3 linked regions of the Agarilytica rhodophyticola genome follow. The protein of the gene in region 3 interacts with the protein of the main gene of each other region in a pairwise test. Links are inferred from orthologs where the notes say so. Each region holds a gene or a part of one and is shown on either strand. Other genes may lie near its edges.

Region 1 (3,616 bases), 1.5 Mb from region 3 along the record:
GCACATTGGCAAAGTCAGGTAGATAGTTTGTGTGCTCTGGACAGTTGATAAAAAAAGGTTCTGCCCCTGCGATTAAAGCTGCTCCTTCATAAATTTGATAAAAGGGGTTAGGCATCAATACTTTTCCCCCTGGGGTTTGTGCATTGACTACTACTTGTGTAAAAGCAAATAAAGCTTCGCGAGTGCCATTGACGGGGATAATATTATGTTGATCATCGATAGAGCCTTGTTTTAGCCCAAAACGGTGAGTTATCCAATGTGCCATAGCCTGTCGCAATTCATCAGTACCTTTAGTAACCGGGTAGTTGCTAATGGTATGCAATTGATCGCGGACTTCGTCCAATACAAATTCTGGAGGATTATGCTTTGGTTCACCAATGGATAAGGCGATATGAGGTTTATCTGCCGGAGGTGCTATACCTTGTTTTAATTTAAGTAGTTTTTCAAAAGGATAAGGTTGCAATTGCTCAAGATGTGGATTCATATTTTTAATAAATTACCCAAACGATTAACCCGGCATATTTGCCTGCCAGGTTAATTAAAAAGTGAGTTTACGCTTCATTAAGTTCTTGTTTGATTTGGCTATCCAAGCGACGACAAATTTCGTCTTGCAAATCCATACATAGCTGTGCATCGCCTAGGGGATTACCATCTCTGCTGGTAATAAAAAACACGTCTTCCACTCGTTCCCCTAAGGTTGAAATCTTTGCATTTTGCATATTGATATCGAAGTCCATAAAGATTTGTGCAATAGTTGCTAGTAGTCCTGGGCGATCCGGACTGATAACTTCTAGCACCGTGCAATTTTTACTGAGATTATTCGAGATACTTGTTCGTGTTGGTGTGGCTAATTGTTTTAACTGTCTTGGCGTTCTGCGTTCCGCGATATCAGAATACTCCCCCACCAGACGCAATTCTTCTAACAATGCGTTAGAAATTTTTTCAAACACGTCATGATTATCGCCGAGAGGATTAAAGTTTTCATCGAGCACATAAAAAGTATCGAGGGTATAACCTGTGCTCGATGTGTAAATCCTTGCATCTTGAATGTTAAGGGATAGTTGCGCGAGACAAGTGGCCGCCGCAACAAATACATGTTGCGCATCTTTTACATATAAAAATATTTCGGTGGCGTTAGTAAACCTTTTGTTCGCCGTTTCTCGAACGAGCACTAGAGGCTGATCAGTATTGTGGTTAATCAAGGCTTCGGTTTGCCAGGCGATATCCCAGTGACTCTCGCGAACAAAGTACTCGTCTCCCATTCCTTGCCAGAGAGCCATCGCTTGCTGCTGGGAAATATTCTTATCGTTCAGCTTCATAATGGCTTGATGTTGGGTTTCTTCGATCAATTCTTGTATATCGACGGTATTTTCAAGGCCTTTGCGCATAGCGCGCTTGGTTTCGCTATAAAGCTGATGCATCAAAGATGCACGCCAACTGTTCCATATATCTGGATTGGTGCCGCACATATCGGCTACAGTGAGGGCGTAAAGGTAGTCTAGATGTAATTGATCGCCTACTTGGGTGGCAAAGTTTTGAATAACCTCCGGGTCCGAGATATCTTGCTTTTGGGAAACGTAAGACATCAGCAAATGCTTTTCTACTAGCCAAGTGACAAGGCGTGTTTCTCGCCGAGACAGGCCATGAGACTCGCAAAATTCTTTGGCATCCTGAGCACCCAACAACGAATGGTCGCCGCCACGCCCTTTACCAATATCATGAAATAGACCGGCGATATAGAGCAGTTCAGGCTTTGGTAAATTATTGATAACATGTGCTGCCACTGGGAAGCGCTTTTCTTCTTCCGGTAAAGTAAAGCGACGCATATTCTTTATCACCAACAGGGTGTGCGCGTCCACGGTATAGCGGTGGAATAAGTCATGCTGCATCTGGCCCGTAATTTTACCAAACGCTGGTAAATAGCGACCCAATACCCCATAACGCTTCATTCGAGTCAGTTGGGTGACAAAGCCATATTCGATGGAAAATATGGCCATGAACATTTTTTTGTTTTCGCTGTTGGCACGAAACTCGTCATCGATAAGCCAGCGCTTGTCCCGGATCAGACGTATAGTCGATGCTGTAACCCCTGCGATGTTAGGGGCATCTCCCATCAATACAAAGATTTCTAGCAGAGCGCTTGGATGCTTATCGAAAACATCGTCGCTGGTAACCTCAATATAGTTATTACGCAGTTGAAAGCGCTCGTTAATAGGTTTTATCTTGGTTCTGAAGGATGGGCCATTAATCACATCTGCGAGGTAATGTAGCAGTACATCGTTGAGCCCGCGCAAGGCGGTCACAGTACGATAGTATTCGTACATAAACTGCTCTACTGCTAAGCCCTTATCTGAATCCTGGTAACCAAAGATTTTTGCTAGTTCCCGTTGATGTTCAAACAGTAGGCGCTCATCTGAACGTCCCGCAAGCAAGTGCAGCCCATAGCGCACTTTCCAGAGAAACTCCTCACCCGATCTAAAAACAGCAAATTCATGTTCGGTAAAAAATCCCTTACCTTCTAATTGGCGCAGCGTTTTGACGCCAAAATAGCGTTTCGCTACCCACGTAATCATTTGTATATCACGTAAGCCACCTGGGGAGTTTTTAACATTGGGCTCTAGGTCGTTTTCACTGCCTTCGTATTTTTGATGGCGTGTTGTTTGTTCTTCCCATTTGGCTTTGAAAAAATCTCGCGGCTTCCAGATTTTTTTGGGTGAAATTAAAGTGTTAAGCTCTTGCAGCAATTTATTATTGCCTGCGATAGTACGAGATTCTATAAGGTTAGTGGCGACGGTAATATCGTTACTTGCTATCTTGGCGCACTCTTTAACTGTCCTAACACTGCTGCCGATTTCAAGGCCAATGTCCCAAAGAAAAGTGACGAATGCTTGTAAGTCCTCATCGTATTTTTTGCCCGCTTTGTTATCCAAGAGAATTAGGATATCAATATCAGAATGAGGGTGAAGTTCTCCTCGGCCATAGCCTCCCACTGCGATCAGAGAAATATCCGTGTTTAATTCAAATGAATGATGCCAAGCGTAGTGCAGAATCAAATCAATAAACGCTGAGCGTTCATATATTAGGTATCGAATGGCTTCTTCTTGGTAAAAGCGATCGGCTAGGTGTTTGTTAACACCGGCAATAGCATCTTTAAAAACAGTTATTACCGGCTTAACCGCAAGATCTGATCGAAACCTTTCTTGATTAAAGCAAAGGGGTTGGCATGGAAACTCGGGATATTTTCTGGCCGCCATTGTTTAGAATGCTTCTTCTTTACGTGCTGTTAATACTTCTACGCCATCAGAGGTCACCGCAAGGGTATGTTCCCACTGAGCTGATAGACGACCATCGCGTGTCTCCACTGTCCATTGATCACCTTTAAGCTTTGTTTGTGCCTTACCTGCGTTAATCATCGGCTCAATGGTAAAAGTCATGCCTTCTTGCAATGCCATACCTGTATTTCGTTTGCCATAGTGGAGTACCTGAGGTTCCTCGTGAAAAACCTTACCAATGCCATGACCGCAGTAGTCGCGGACTACAGAATAGTGGTTTTTTTCAGCGTAGGTTTGAATTACATGGCCGATATCTCCTAGCTGAGTGCCGGGTTTTACCAGCT
Region 2 (3,332 bases), 510 kb from region 3 along the record:
AGTATGTTTTAGCGCCGTCTCTATCAATGCTCTTTCAAATGTAGGCACTGCATCGGAAAGAATATCTTTTTGTCCGCAAGCTAAACTCTGGTCAGCCCACTGACGCAATGCTTTTTCCCAGTCGCCACTGGGCGCTTCGTTTACTTTGGTTTCTACAAGCTCTGGTGGTAAATCGGCAATATGTACCTCACGGCCTGAGGCCATCACGGTAATCCAGCGACAAGTGTTTTCAAGCTGTCTAACATTACCAGGCCAAGACAAACGGCTCATATATGCCTCAGCATCTTGTGATAACACTTTTGGCTCGACATTCAACTCCTTGGCCGCAGAGTTGAGGAAGTGCTGAGTAAGTTTGGGAATATCTTCACGTCGATCTGCAAGCTTAGGTAGATGTATCCGAATAACGTTAAGGCGATGGAAAAGGTCTTCCCTGAAACGATTTTGTTCCACTAAATCTTCCAGGTTTTGGTGTGTTGCTGCAATGATACGGACATCAACCTTAATGGGAGTATGTCCGCCTACACGATAAAATTCTCCATCTGCCAGTACGCGCAATAGCCGTGTTTGTGTTTCAGCTGGCATATCGCCAATTTCATCTAAGAATAATGTTCCTGAGTTCGCTTGTTCAAAGCGTCCTTGCCGTTGGCCTCCGGCACCTGTAAATGCGCCTTTTTCGTGACCAAATAGTTCTGATTCAATCAAATCTTTTGGTATTGCTGCCATATTTAATGCGATAAAAGGGCTCTCACGACGAGGACTATGCATGTGAAGTGCACGTGCTACTAGCTCTTTACCAGTGCCCGATTCTCCGTTGATAAGCACGGTAATATTAGATTGGGAAAGCCGGCCGATTGCTCGAAAAACCTCTTGCATTGCAGGAGCTTCACCGATGATGTCGGTATTTTCATCCGCTGGCACCATGCTACTTCCAGCTACCATCGGATCTACTTCATTGGAATGTACTAATGCTCGCTGTGTAACAGCTACGGCTTCATCGACGTCGAAGGGTTTTGGCAAATATTCAAAGGCACCGCCTTTGTATGCTGATACAGCGCTGTCCAGGTCTGAATGGGCCGTCATAATGATGACAGGGAGATCAGGGTAAATATTTTGAACTTGCTTGAGCATAGCTAAGCCATCAGTTCCCGGCATTCGCACATCACTAACAATCGCGTTTGGCTTTTCACTTTGTAAGCGCGACAGTACTTTATCGCCGGTTTCGAAGCTATTAGTATTGATTCCAGCATTTTGCAGGGCTTTCTCTAATACCCATCGAATTGAACGGTCATCATCTACTATCCAAACTACATTAGATTTATGCATGTCTCTTTCCTAAAGGTATATATACGGCAAATTCTGTATGGCCTGTTTCACTATTGCACTCTATTAAGCCATAGTGCCGACCGATTAAATTCTGGGCGATAGATAAGCCAAGGCCAGAGCCTTCAGCTCTTCCTGTAATCATTGGGAAAAATATATCGCCAACGATGTCTTTAGATATCCCCGGCCCGTTATCAGTGATACTGACTTTTACCACCAGTGGGTAGTTGATTCTGCCAATGGTGTAGCGCAGTTTTATTCGTGTAGTAATGATAACGTTAGGGTCTTGCTGTTCTTGGTTTTCTGTTAATGCTTGAATTGCGTTGCGCACTATATTGAGAAAAGCTTGCACTAGTTGAGTTTTGTCCCCCTCAATATTCGGAATACTGGGGTCATAATCTCGTTTGATTTCCACGTTACCCTGAACCTCCATCCTGACAACAGATACAACGTGCTCAAGTACTTCATGAATATTGAGACTTTCCATATCTGGCGGTGTGCGAGGCCCAAGCATGCGGTCAACTAAGTTACGCAGCCTGTCTGTTTCATCAATGATTATTCGGGTATATTCCTCTAATTGAGAATCGCCCAGTTCGCGAGATAGTAGTTGTGCCGCGCCTCGGATACCTCCCAGAGGGTTCTTGATCTCATGGGCCATACTTCGAACTAGGTTGCGAGATGTCTCCTGTGATGAGATCCATGCCTCTTCACGGCTTATCCTTAACAAACGATCTAATGGTTGAATCTCAACGGTGATATAGCCGATTTCAGGTGTCGGTGTGACTGTGTAGTCCAAGGTCACTTCTTGCTGATTATGCAGTTTCCAGCACACTTGCCTGCGAGTAAAATGACGATTTTCCTCGAGGGCTTCTTGCAAGGATTTAGGTGTTCCATCTTTGACACCAAAGCAAACTTCAATAGACTTTCCAACCAGGTGCTCACTACTAATTCCCATAAGTGACTCGGCTGAAGCGTTGAGATAGGACACTTTTAGCTGATAGTCCAGCACAATAACGGCTGTCGTCAGGCTATCTAGGATTTGTTTGTAGCTTGCTTGCTCTACCATGGGTCATCGGTTTAAATAGTGTTATAGGCAATATGCAATTTGTAATCCAACCTTGAACCATTTAACCTTCTAAATCTTGATTAAGTGTGTATTAAGGATATTTATATTGCTATAAAAGGAAAAAACAGCATATCTATTTGCTAGTTGGCGCATTTTATGGTGGTTTCCTCCTCTATGCTGTTACGCAGATATAAAGGCAGTGTGACGGTTTTATCATCGTTATTCTGTCTAATGTGCCAAGTTCATTAAGTCTCTAAATTCAGTATAGCTATTTTTTGCACCAAAATAGTGATTTCTCTTGTTGGGCTATATTCTGTGTATGTTTTTAGTGCGTTAAGCTTAAAATATCGACCTAAAATAGATTAAACTACAGTGCGACACCTGCTCGTATACTTAAGCTTCGGTGCATAGGATGGTGTGGTTTTAGGTGTGGACAGTGGGTGAGGAGAACATATTTTCTAGCTATAAAAAAACCCGCTTACGCGGGTTTTGATTAGAAAATTATCGAGTGGACTACACTGAGTAGTACATAGAGAACTCAACTGGGTGAGTTGTCATATTCAATGTTTCAACTTCTTCCTTTTTAAGCTCGATGTAGGCATCAATCATATCGTCTGAGAATACACCACCAGCAGTTAAGAACTCACGATCCTTATCGAGGGCATCCAAGGCTTGCTCGAATGAGGAGCAGACTGTTGGGTACTCAGATTGCTCTTCTGGAGGAAGATCGTATAGATCTTTATCTGCTGAATCCCCTGGATGAATTTTATTCTTAATACCGTCAAGACCAGCCATTAACAATGCCGAGAAAGCCAAGTAAGGGTTCGCTGTTGGATCAGGGAAACGTGTTTCAATACGCTTACCTTTTGGCGCGCTCACATATGGAATACGAATTGATGCTGAGCGGTTGCGCGCAGAGTAAGCAAGAATAACTGGAGCTTCAAAA
Region 3 (3,291 bases):
ACAGTGGTCAAGCAATATCTCTTGTGGAAAAACAAGTATCGATACTGCGTGAACGCAATATCGAGATGCGCCAACGGCTTAATAATTTGCTAGAAAATGCCCGTGAAAACGACCAGCTATTCGATAAGACCAAACGTCTAGTGCTGGCGCTGCTGGAGGCTAAAACACTTCCCGAGCTGATTGACGCGCTATATCACAGCTTTAATAAAGACTTCGGTATTCACTATACCAGGGTGATTTTATTTGGCAGTAATGGCGTTAATGCTGGCGAAGCTAGAATTGAATCCATTAATACAGCCAAGATCGCTATAGGCAAACGCCTTAAATCTGTTAAAGCAGTTACTGGAGGAATTGACGTAAAAGAGATGGAATTCTTATTCGACTCAGATGCTCAAAATGTGGGCTCTGCAGCCATGACAGTACTAGAACACGGCAATATCTTTGGTGTATTGGCTATCGGTAATCAAGACCCAACTTATTACCGTTCAAGTATGGGAACCCTATTTTTAGGCTATATCGGTGAGATACTCAACCGCATATTACCTAAGTACCTGTAGATTTAGTAGCTTTAACCTCCTAACAATAATATTCTAGGAATTATCCAAGAATTACTTAGGTGTTTATACGCCACTGGCTCGCATAGGTAAGATTGACAGCCTCCGTTCACCTTATCATCTGCTGATAAAATGCGAAGGCTGCCGGGGCATCAACCTATATTGGTTGACCGCCGTAATTAGATTCAGGACGCTTAGGAGGATCAGACATAGTGCTTGAGCCCACCTGTGTTATCTGCCCACCTTTATTTAAGAACTCTTCGATCTGTGCTTGAATGCGTTGTCGTTCAGCGTCTTTTACCGAAACTGATGCATCACTTTCAGTACTAGCTTCGACAGTAGCATTCTCTTCACCGACATCGTCCAATTGATCAGTTGATAAATCTTGATCATCTGTACTCATGTTACAACCTCATAAATCGCAGCAAGAATTTGATGAAAATTCCGATAAAGTTATAGCTCATTTTTTTTCCTACAACAACTTTACAGAATTATTTTTAGTTTATTTTGCTATAAAAAAACACCTTAATTTGATTGCTTATAGCGGTATGGAACAGGGAAAAAATATACTCCCAGGACATTTGATTTGTCAAAAAGTAAATGACGTAATATCCAGACTTGTTCACACTAATTTTAGCTTATGACATAAGGTGTATAGCTTACATACACCTTGGCAATTATAGACAACTAAAAGGGCAAAATTGTTCTATGTGATATATCACAATAAAGTTAGCAACCATCTGAAAAACAAACACATCAAGGTTACAAGGACATCATGCTCTATACTATGACTAATATATGATTTTGTTTACAAAAAAATTAATGCAGAGCAATTAAATTGCGTCAGGCCCGGTTTCACCAGTGCGAATTCTGATAACGTCATCACAGGCTGTAATAAAGATTTTACCGTCACCAATCTTGCCCGTTTGCGCAGCTTGAGAAATTGTCTCCACTGCGGCATCAACAATCTCGTCCTTTAAAATCATTTCTAATTTTACCTTAGGCAAAAAATCCACCACATACTCAGCACCACGATAAAGCTCGGTATGACCTTTTTGGCGACCAAACCCTTTAACTTCTGTCACGGTCATCCCTTGCACACCAATTTCTGACAACGCACTGCGCACATCATCAAGCTTAAAGGGCTTTACTATTGCTGTAACTAACTTCATTACTGATTACCTTAATGTTTTATTTTGTCTCTGAATCCGAATGGCTCGAGGCTTACATTTCGTTGTAATTTACACCCTAAATATAACAAACTCAAAGCTATAAAATACAACATTTAATGTTATAGAAATGTGTATGTAAGAAAGTGAAATACCTAACAACTCCTTTACAGACATTCAAGCAAGCAAAAAAAAGCCGGGCATTGCCCGGCCAACAGAAGTAAATAGTTACTTATTTCGCGCCTGATGAAAACTCTGGATATGCTTCCATACCACACTCTGAAATATCGACGCCATTAAATTCTTCTTCCTCAGACACACGCACGCCAATCACAGCTTTGATTACAAACCAAGCAATCAAAGAAGTAGCAAACACCCATACAAAGATAACCAGAGCACCTAGAATCTGCATACCAAAGCTAGCACTGTCATTAGTAAGAGGCACAACCAACAAGCCAAATAAACCAACGACACCGTGAACAGAAATAGCACCAACAGGATCATCTATCTTTAACTTATCCAAGCCAACAATGGAGAAAACCACTATCACGCCTCCTACAAGGCCGATAATTGTTGCTACTAAAGCAGAAGGTGTATCAGGGCCGGCAGTGATCGCCACAAGGCCCGCTAAAGCACCATTGAGCGCCATAGTTAAATCCGCTTTGCCAAACATGATACGAGCAACCATTAAGGCGCCAATCAATCCACCTGCTGCCGCTGCATTGGTATTGAGGAAAATCATCGCTACAGCACCGGCGTCACCCTTGGTAGAAATAACAAGTTGTGAGCCACCATTAAAGCCAAACCAACCCATCCAAAGAATGAAAGTTCCCAATGTTGCTAATGGTAAATTAGCGCCCGGTATGGCGTTAACACTACCATTACTATTGTACTTGCCTTTACGAGGCCCCAGAATTAACACACCAGCTAACGCCGCTGCAGCACCGGCCATATGAACAATGCCTGAGCCTGCAAAATCTTGAAAATCAACCCCGGCACCTTCAGGCTTACCTTTAATTTGGAAAGAGCCAATGATAGCTTCGCCTCCCCAAGTCCAAGAGCCTTCCATAGGATAAATAAAGCCACACATAACAACAGCAAATAATAAAAACGCCCATAGTTTCATGCGCTCAGCAACCGCTCCTGAAACGATGGACATTGCCGTTGCCACAAACACTACTTGGAAGAAAAAGTCTGCTGCGTTTGAATAGCCTAAACCAGCATCAGCATCAGCTAAGTTGGAAAGAAAGAAACCGAAGCCATTGCCGCTATACATAAGTTGATAGCCACAGATCATGAACATGGTGCATGCGATAGCAAATAGCGAGATATTCTTAGTTAAAATTTCAGTGGTGTTTTTAGCTCTTACAAGTCCGGCTTCTAGCATTGCAAAGCCCGCGGCCATCCACATAACCAAGGCGCCACTTACCAGGAAGTAAAACGTATCTAAGGCAAATTGTAATTCTTGTACCTGAGTCTCCATAGTGTTCCCCAAATGTTACTTATATATTCTCATTGTCAATTTTTATAAGGCGTCTTCACCAGATTCACCGGTGCGGATACGAATA

The links. Proteins that work in one complex are often made in the same cells at the same time.
Region 1: the proteins of BVC89_RS26595 (region 3) and BVC89_RS20480 interact in binary tests that used the Escherichia coli proteins (3 or more experiments, as listed by UniProt). The link is inferred for Agarilytica rhodophyticola from one-to-one orthologs.
Region 2: the proteins of BVC89_RS26595 (region 3) and glnL interact in binary tests that used the Escherichia coli proteins (3 or more experiments, as listed by UniProt). The link is inferred for Agarilytica rhodophyticola from one-to-one orthologs.

What each region holds. Positions count from the first base shown.
Region 1 is NZ_CP020038.1:4,950,326-4,953,941, reverse strand. What follows is about bases 352-3,616. They hold BVC89_RS20480 ([protein-PII] uridylyltransferase), read right to left. Parts: upstream 3,255-3,616; coding sequence 552-3,254; downstream 352-551. Other genes in these bases: map (type I methionyl aminopeptidase), read right to left, coding at 3,258-3,616; dapC (succinyldiaminopimelate transaminase), read right to left, coding at 352-484. In the rest of the region: more of dapC, read right to left, coding at 1-351.
Region 2 is NZ_CP020038.1:5,923,079-5,926,410, reverse strand. The notes cover bases 352-3,332. They hold glnL (nitrogen regulation protein NR(II)), read right to left. Parts: upstream 2,387-3,332; coding sequence 1,316-2,386; downstream 352-1,315. Other genes in these bases: glnA (glutamate--ammonia ligase), read right to left, coding at 2,900-3,332; glnG (nitrogen regulation protein NR(I)), read right to left, coding at 352-1,323. In the rest of the region: more of glnG, read right to left, coding at 1-351.
Region 3 is NZ_CP020038.1:6,429,621-6,432,911, forward strand. Bases 58-2,853 are described here. They hold BVC89_RS26595 (P-II family nitrogen regulator), read right to left. Parts: upstream 1,727-2,853; coding sequence 1,388-1,726; downstream 58-1,387. Other genes in these bases: BVC89_RS26580 (DUF484 family protein), read left to right, coding at 58-557; BVC89_RS26585 (hypothetical protein), read right to left, coding at 712-957; BVC89_RS26600 (ammonium transporter), read right to left, coding at 1,956-2,853. Also shown: more of BVC89_RS26580, read left to right, coding at 1-57; more of BVC89_RS26600, read right to left, coding at 2,854-3,206; glnK (P-II family nitrogen regulator), read right to left, coding at 3,249-3,291. UniProt on the Escherichia coli protein: P-II indirectly controls the transcription of the glutamine synthetase gene (glnA). P-II prevents NR-II-catalyzed conversion of NR-I to NR-I-phosphate, the transcriptional activator of GlnA. When P-II is uridylylated to P-II-UMP, these events are reversed.